3 regions of the Venatorbacter sp. C2-1 genome follow, and region 3 is predicted to be linked to each of the others. Evidence: predicted binding sites of a transcription regulator. Region 3 holds the regulator's gene; each other region holds the start of a gene.

Region 1 (2,272 bases), 1.6 Mb from region 3:
CCATGCGTAGTGTGACCATGGCGATTTCCAGCAGGGCGTCGGTTTCGGCATCGAAGCCGCCGGTTTCAACATCGACAACCACGGGTAAAAATCCGCGGAAGCGCTGTGCCATCATGGTTTTTTCCTGTTTCTCTTCACTCACCCTCAGTACTCCAGTTTCCAGCGCAGGGTTTCGCCGGCACGCAGCGGCACAATAACATCACTGCCGAATGGCAGCTCGACCGGCGCCTGCCAGTCTTGTTTGATCAGGGTAATTTCGTCGCTGTTACGCGCCAGACCGTAGAAGTCCGGGCCGTAATGGCTGGCAAAGCCTTCCAGTTTATCCAGCGCGCCGAGGTCTTCGAAGATTTCGGCATACAGCTCAATGGCGGCGTAGGCGGTAAAACAGCCGGCACAACCACAGGCGTTTTCTTTGGCGCCTTTGGCGTGTGGCGCACTGTCGGTGCCGAGGAAGAATTTGCTGTTGCCGCTGGCGACCACATCCTGCAGCGCCTGCTGGTGGATATTACGCTTCAGAATCGGCAGGCAGTAGAAGTGCGGCTTAATTCCGCCAACCAGCATATGGTTACGGTTGTAGGCCAGATGCTGCACGGTGATGGTGGCGGCAACGTTGCTGCCCTGGCTCTGTACGAATTCGGCGGCGTCTTTGGTGGTGATGTGTTCAACCACCACTTTTAAGGTCGGATGACGGCTGACCAGCGGTGCCAGAATGGTGTCGAGGAATTCTTTTTCGCGGTCAAAGATGTCGATGTGGTTCTGGGTGACTTCACCGTGCACCAGCAGCGGCATGCCGTTTTCAGCCAGCGCAGCGGCGATATCATCGAGCTTGCCGAGATCGGTAACACCGGAAGCGGAGTTAGTGGTCGCTCCGGCCGGATACAGCTTAACGGCTACAATGTTACCGGCTGCCTTGGCTTCAGCAATCATTTCCGGGGTGGTATTGTCGGTTAAGTACAGCACCATAAGAGGGTTAAATGTCAGACCCTGCGGTACGCGTGACAGGATGCGGTCGCGGTATTCCAGTGCCTGTTCGGCATTCATCACCGGTGGCTGCAGGTTTGGCATGATGATGGCGCGGCCCATCACCCGGGCGGTGGCAGGCACGGTATGTTGCAGCACGGCGCCATCGCGTACGTGCAGGTGCCAGTCGTCGGGGCGGGTAATGGTCAAACGGTCAGTCATGCTCTTCAACCTTCAGCTAAAATTGATGGGGCATTGTACCGAAAGCAGCCTTTAACCGCTTAATTTTTCTCGGAATTGGCCGATAACTCAGGAACAGCCCCGAATTTAACAGCCTCAACCGGATGTCTATGCACAAACTAATTGCCTTAAGCTGCATGTTGCTCAGCGCTTTCTGCCAGGCGGATGCGGCGCTGGACTACGGCGGTGACATTGAAACTACCGACTGGTCGGTCAGTGGTTCGGTATTTGAGTGCCGTTTTGAGCAGACGCTGGCCGGGTATGGCCGCGCGGTGTTCTATCACGAGGCCGGCGAGGACGTTACTTTTCAGCTCGAAACCCTGAAGAACCTGATGTCGTACAGCCAGGCACGGGTCAGTATTCTGCCGCCGCCCTGGCAGCCGGGAGTAAAAAGCGAAGATCTGGGTGTGGCGCGGATTGTAAAAGACACGCCGAATCTGAGTCTGGACGCCACCCGCACCAATCAGTTTCTGCATGCCTTGCTGGAAGGCAAATGGCCTGCCATCAGCCACAAAACCTATTACGATCAGAACCGCTTTGTAAAAGTGCATCTGTCGGCGGTGTCGTTCCCGCAGTTTTATCTGGATTATCTGGAGTGCGTAAAACAGCTGTTACCGGTTAATTACCGGCAGGTGGCGCGCTCGAAGGTGCTGTTTGCCAGTGGTGAAGAGCAGATCGATGCCCCCGATATGAAAATTCTCGACCGCATTATTTTTTACATAAAGCATGATCCGCGCATTTTTGCCGTGTATCTGGACGGTCATTCTGACAACGTTGGCCGCCGTTACGATAACCGCCAGACGTCCAAGGCGCGGGTTGAGGATGTGGAACGTTACTTTATAAAGCAGGGTATTGATGCGGAAATGGTGACCACCCGTTTTCATGGTGACCGTTATCCGGTGGCCAGCAACAAAACCGCGGCCGGACGTGCCGAAAACCGCCGTGTGACCATCCGCATTGAACAGCGGGAAGATATGCCGATACCGGATAATCTGCTATTTAAACCGAAGGTCCGCACCCAGACTACCGCCAGCGGCGACTGATACCCGCCGCGCTTTCTTTATTGCTCTTT
Region 2 (2,272 bases), 1.5 Mb from region 3:
GGATCAACGGCCAGCGGAAACAGTGCTGCGACCATTAAGAAAAACATCAGCGGGTTCAGCCATTCACCGGGATTGCGCGCTGCCAGTAACAGGTCACGCTTAATGGTTGCGGTTACCAGACTCATGCGCGGGCACTCCCCAGTTCCAGCTGTCGCAGACTGGCAATATTCTCCAGTGCGTGGTGGCTGGTAATAATCACCGCGCCGCCACTTTCAACCTGACGCTGCAGGCGACCTTCCAGCCAGCGCACGCCGGCTTTATCGAGTGCGGTAAAGGGTTCATCGAGAATCCACAACGGGGTTGGCGCCACACATAAACGTGCCAAAGCCACGCGACGCTGTTGGCCGGCTGACAGCTGCTGACAGGTGGTTTCTTCATAACCGCCCAGCTCAACCTCATCCAGTGCCGCCCACAGCTGATCGTCACTGACGTTCCAGCTGCTGACCAGCCAGCGCAGGTTTTCCAGCGGCGTCAGCGCTTTTTTCACCGCCGCCAGATGGCCCTGATATAAACGCTGTGAAGCATAAGCAGAAAAATCATCGGTCAGAGGCTCTCCGCACCACAGCAGTTCGCCTTCATAGTCACGGTTCAGTCCGGCCAGCAAACGCAGCAGCGTGGTTTTACCGGCGCCGTTCGGCCCCGCCAGTTGCAGCAGATCACCGTTGCCAACCGCTACATCCAGCTGCTCAAACAACACCCGGTCGTCGCGTTCACACAGCAACTGCCGGGCCTGCAAGTCGATAATGGTGGAGCCTGACGTGGCGGTCATGATGAACCTTATTCGAAAAAATCCGCGGCATTATATACAAAATCCCTCTGTCAGGACGGAAGCCGCCGAACTAAGATGGGTAAAGATGCGTAAACCTTGGCCGATATCAACATTATGCAACCCGAATCCGTCCCTCTTATCTCATCCGCGACCCTGAAGGCGGCCGCTCTGAATAAGGTTCAGGCGGAGGCTGGCAAGGCTGTGGACACCCCGGCATCCGGCCATGTTCAGCAAAGCAGTACAGCTGCGACAGGCACTGCCGGGACAAGCTCAGAAGCCGCGCGCCAGTCTGCCACGCAGAATTTTAATGCCCGGGTGATCAGCAGCATCGCCACCGATGAAGGTTACCGTCTGACCCTCGAAGGCCAGGATAGCTCCGGCAAACCTCAAACCCTGCAGGTCAGCAGTCAGTACCCACTGCCACGCAATACCCGGTTAACCCTGCAATTGAGCCAGGATGCAGACGGCCAGATGCGCCTGGGCATAACGGATATAAAACTCCCGCCGCAGACCAGCCCGTTACCAGAAACTTCAGCCAGCACTCTGAAACTGGCCGCCGAAGCGCTGCTCGCGAGTCTGAAAAGCAACGACAAAACCGCGGCACAGATACCTGTATCGCCAACAACTGCTGCCACAGGCAACAACCCCGGTGTCTCACAGCCAGGACAACCGGCAGCGCCTCTGCCGGCTCTGATCAGCCAGTTTCTGGCCAGTCGCCTGCCCTTGCTGAACACAACAGCCACAACCTCTGCGTCGCTCAGCAGCATATTGCCAGCCGGAGTAAATTCAGCCGGTATCTATACCAACCCGACCAGAGCACAAGCGGGCAACAATACTGCACTACTCGCAGGCTCAGCAGCCGGATTGCCCGGTACGGTGACCGCGCCATCCGGTTCAGAACAGGCACCTCCCAGCGCAACTCAGATGGGATCAAGAACGGATAGTGCGCGGCTCTTATCGGGCTCAGCCTCAGCTTTGCAACAACTGTTACAACAGCCCGGACTGCCAGCCAGTGTGCGTCAGCCGCTGCAGCAGTGGCTGAACCAGCTGCCGCAAATACCGCAGCTGCAACAGCCCGCAGCCCTGCGTGAAAGTGTGCTGAACAGTGGCCTTATGTACGAAAACAAAGTAATGACCCTGCTGCAAAGCGCACTCACACAGCCAGCTCCGGGTATTTCTGGCCCAGGTATTTCTGGCGCAGCGACACCAGACTCTGCAGTAACCTCTGACAGCAGCTCGCTGTTCCGTACCCTTTGGGCCAAAGCCGGAATGGCGCAAGCGGCGGAACATCTGCAAACACTCAAAACGGCATTACAGGCTGCAGGCGATACTTCAAATACCACTTCCGGAGCTGCACCGGTCAGTCCAGCAGATGCCTTAACAGCAGCCCTGCAGACGACGCGCGAGCGACTTGAAACAGCAACAGAAACGCCCGCTCCTGCAATCAGCAACAGCCTGCTGCAACAGATTGAGCACCTTCTGCACAGCGACACTAAAGCCGCG
Region 3 (2,272 bases):
AGCAGATGGCGCGCATGGCGCGTACCCGCTGGCAGGCCGCCGAAGCCATGAGCTTCGCCACTCAGCATTCCAGTATTCAACACGGAGTATAACGACTAATGGCAAGGCATCCTGTGCAGGTCATCGCGGTCACCGGCGGTAAAGGTGGTGTCGGCAAGAGCAATGTCTCGGTCAATCTGGCTATCGCTCTGGCCGAAATGGGGCGCAGAGTAGTGGTTCTTGACGCGGATCTGGGGTTGGCAAATATCGATATTCTGCTGGGTATCAGCTCTAATAAAACCATTGAAAATGTTCTGGCGGGTGAATGTGATCTGCGTGACGTAATGGTTAAAGGGCCGGGAGGTATCCGCGTAGTGCCGGCATCTTCTGGTACGCAAAAATTATCGCAGCTGAACGCACTTGAACATGCCGGCCTGATTCAGGCCTTCAGTGATATCGGTGATGATATCGATGTGCTGATTATTGATACCGCGGCCGGAATTTCCGACAGTGTGATGAGTTTTGTCCGTGCCGCGCAGGAAGTACTGATGGTGGTCACTGATGAACCAACCTCAATCACCGACGCCTATGCGCAGATCAAACTTCTGAATCGTGACTATGGGCTGTTCCGTTTCCGCATTGTTGCCAACATGGTCCGCACACCACAGGAAGGAAACGCTTTATTTGCCAAACTTACCAAAGTGACAGATCGTTTCCTGGAAGTGGCTATGCAGTATGTTGGCGCTATACCTCAGGACGATGCGCTTAAGCGTGCCGTGCAGCGCCAGAAAGCGGTGATCGATGCCTACCCGCGCTCTAAAGCGGCGACAGCATTCCGTGCACTGGCTAAAAAAGTGGATTCATGGCCACTGCCTTCAACACCCCGGGGGCATCTGGAGTTTTTTGTAGATCGGTTGGTTCAGGAAGCCGGGGCATAACGAGTGTCAGTAGGAAGTTGTCTGGTGTATTCCGACGTACAAAAACACGATTATGAACAGCTGGTACGTGATCATGCGACGCTGGTAAAGCGCATTGCACACCACCTTATTGGCCGTCTGCCTGACAGTGTGCAGCTTGATGACCTTATTCAGGCCGGCATGATTGGCTTGCTGGAAGCCGCGCGTAAATACGATGGTGGCAAAGGTGCCAGCTTCGAAACCTACGCCGGTATCCGCATTCGTGGCGCGATGCTGGACGAGATCCGTAAAGGTGACTGGGCACCACGCTCGGTACACCGTAATTCCCGTCGTATCAGCGATGCTATTAAACAGATTGAAAGTGAAAAAGGCCGTGATGCTGAAGACAGCGAAGTCGCCGGTTTTCTGGGCATCAGTCAGGATGAATACCATGCCATCCTGAAAGACAGCGCCGGCTGCCGGCTGTTCAGTTTTGAAGAAGTTGTTGAAAAGAGCGAGTCAGGCTTCGACGTCTTTGAAGAAGAGTCCCCCAATCCACTGGACGGTATCGAACGTGAATCCTTTCAGCGTCAACTCGCCGACGCTATCCGTCATTTACCCGAAAGGGAACAGCTGGTACTCGCCCTGTACTACGACGAGGAACTGAACCTGAAAGAAATTGGCGCCGTATTGGGTGTCAGCGAATCAAGGGTCAGTCAGCTGCACAGTCAGGCAGCTCATCGTCTGCGTGCCCGCCTTGGCGGCTGGTTGTCCTAACTCCTTCCTGTTATTGAAAAAAATCTTTTCTGAGCGCTTTGTTTCTGGATAAAGCGATAACTGTGTCTACACTAAACCTTAGGAACGACTTGGAATATAGAGAGTCGATTACTGGAGGTCGTTTTGGACAAAAACATGAAAATTCTGATCGTTGATGATTTCTCAACGATGAGACGAATCGTCAAAAATCTGTTGCGTGATCTGGGGTTTACCAATACTCAGGAAGCAGATGACGGCACAACAGCACTTCCCATGTTGCAGAATGGTGATTTCGACTTCTTGGTGACGGACTGGAACATGCCTGGCATGACAGGTCTCGACTTGCTGAAGAAAGTGAGAGCCGATGATCGCCTGAAAAGTCTGCCGGTACTGATGGTGACAGCGGAAGCCAAGCGCGACCAGATTGTTGCCGCTGCTCAGGCAGGGGTTAACGGCTATGTCGTGAAACCTTTTACTGCTGCGGTACTGAAAGAAAAGATCGATAAGATCTTTGAACGTGTCGAAGGTTAACCAGGAAGACAACTTGATGGCCGGGATCAATCTGGATACCGATAACAGCGCTGTCGGCACTGAAATCAAAAACCTAGCAGAAAGCATGCTCAAGCAGCTGGAGCTTGGTG

Evidence for each region. The regulator FliA, encoded in region 3, starts transcription of late flagellar genes. The targets are predictions, from matches to a motif close to CTAAAGTTNNNNNNNNNNCNGCCGATA.
Region 1: a site for FliA is predicted at 1,241-1,267, ahead of MT343_RS06495 (flagellar protein MotY). Genes of this name have one in related genera too.
Region 2: a site for FliA is predicted at 849-875, ahead of fliK (flagellar hook-length control protein FliK). Genes of this name have one in related genera too.

The regions. Positions count from the first base shown of each region.
Region 1 is NZ_CP094879.1:1,435,829-1,438,100, forward strand. Features, by position in the region: gene rnt (ribonuclease T) at 1-112, opposite strand, end outside; gene pyrC (dihydroorotase) at 145-1,182, opposite strand; gene MT343_RS06495 (flagellar protein MotY) at 1,311-2,243, shown strand.
Region 2 is NZ_CP094879.1:1,498,529-1,500,800, reverse strand. Features, by position in the region: gene ccmB (heme exporter protein CcmB) at 1-125, opposite strand, end outside; gene ccmA (cytochrome c biogenesis heme-transporting ATPase CcmA) at 122-769, opposite strand; gene fliK (flagellar hook-length control protein FliK) at 884-2,272, shown strand, end outside.
Region 3 is NZ_CP094879.1:2,993,256-2,995,527, reverse strand. Features, by position in the region: gene flhF (flagellar biosynthesis protein FlhF) at 1-92, shown strand, start outside; gene MT343_RS13430 (MinD/ParA family protein) at 99-917, shown strand; gene MT343_RS13425 (RNA polymerase sigma factor FliA) at 921-1,652, shown strand; gene cheY (chemotaxis response regulator CheY) at 1,788-2,162, shown strand; gene MT343_RS13415 (protein phosphatase CheZ) at 2,179-2,272, shown strand, end outside.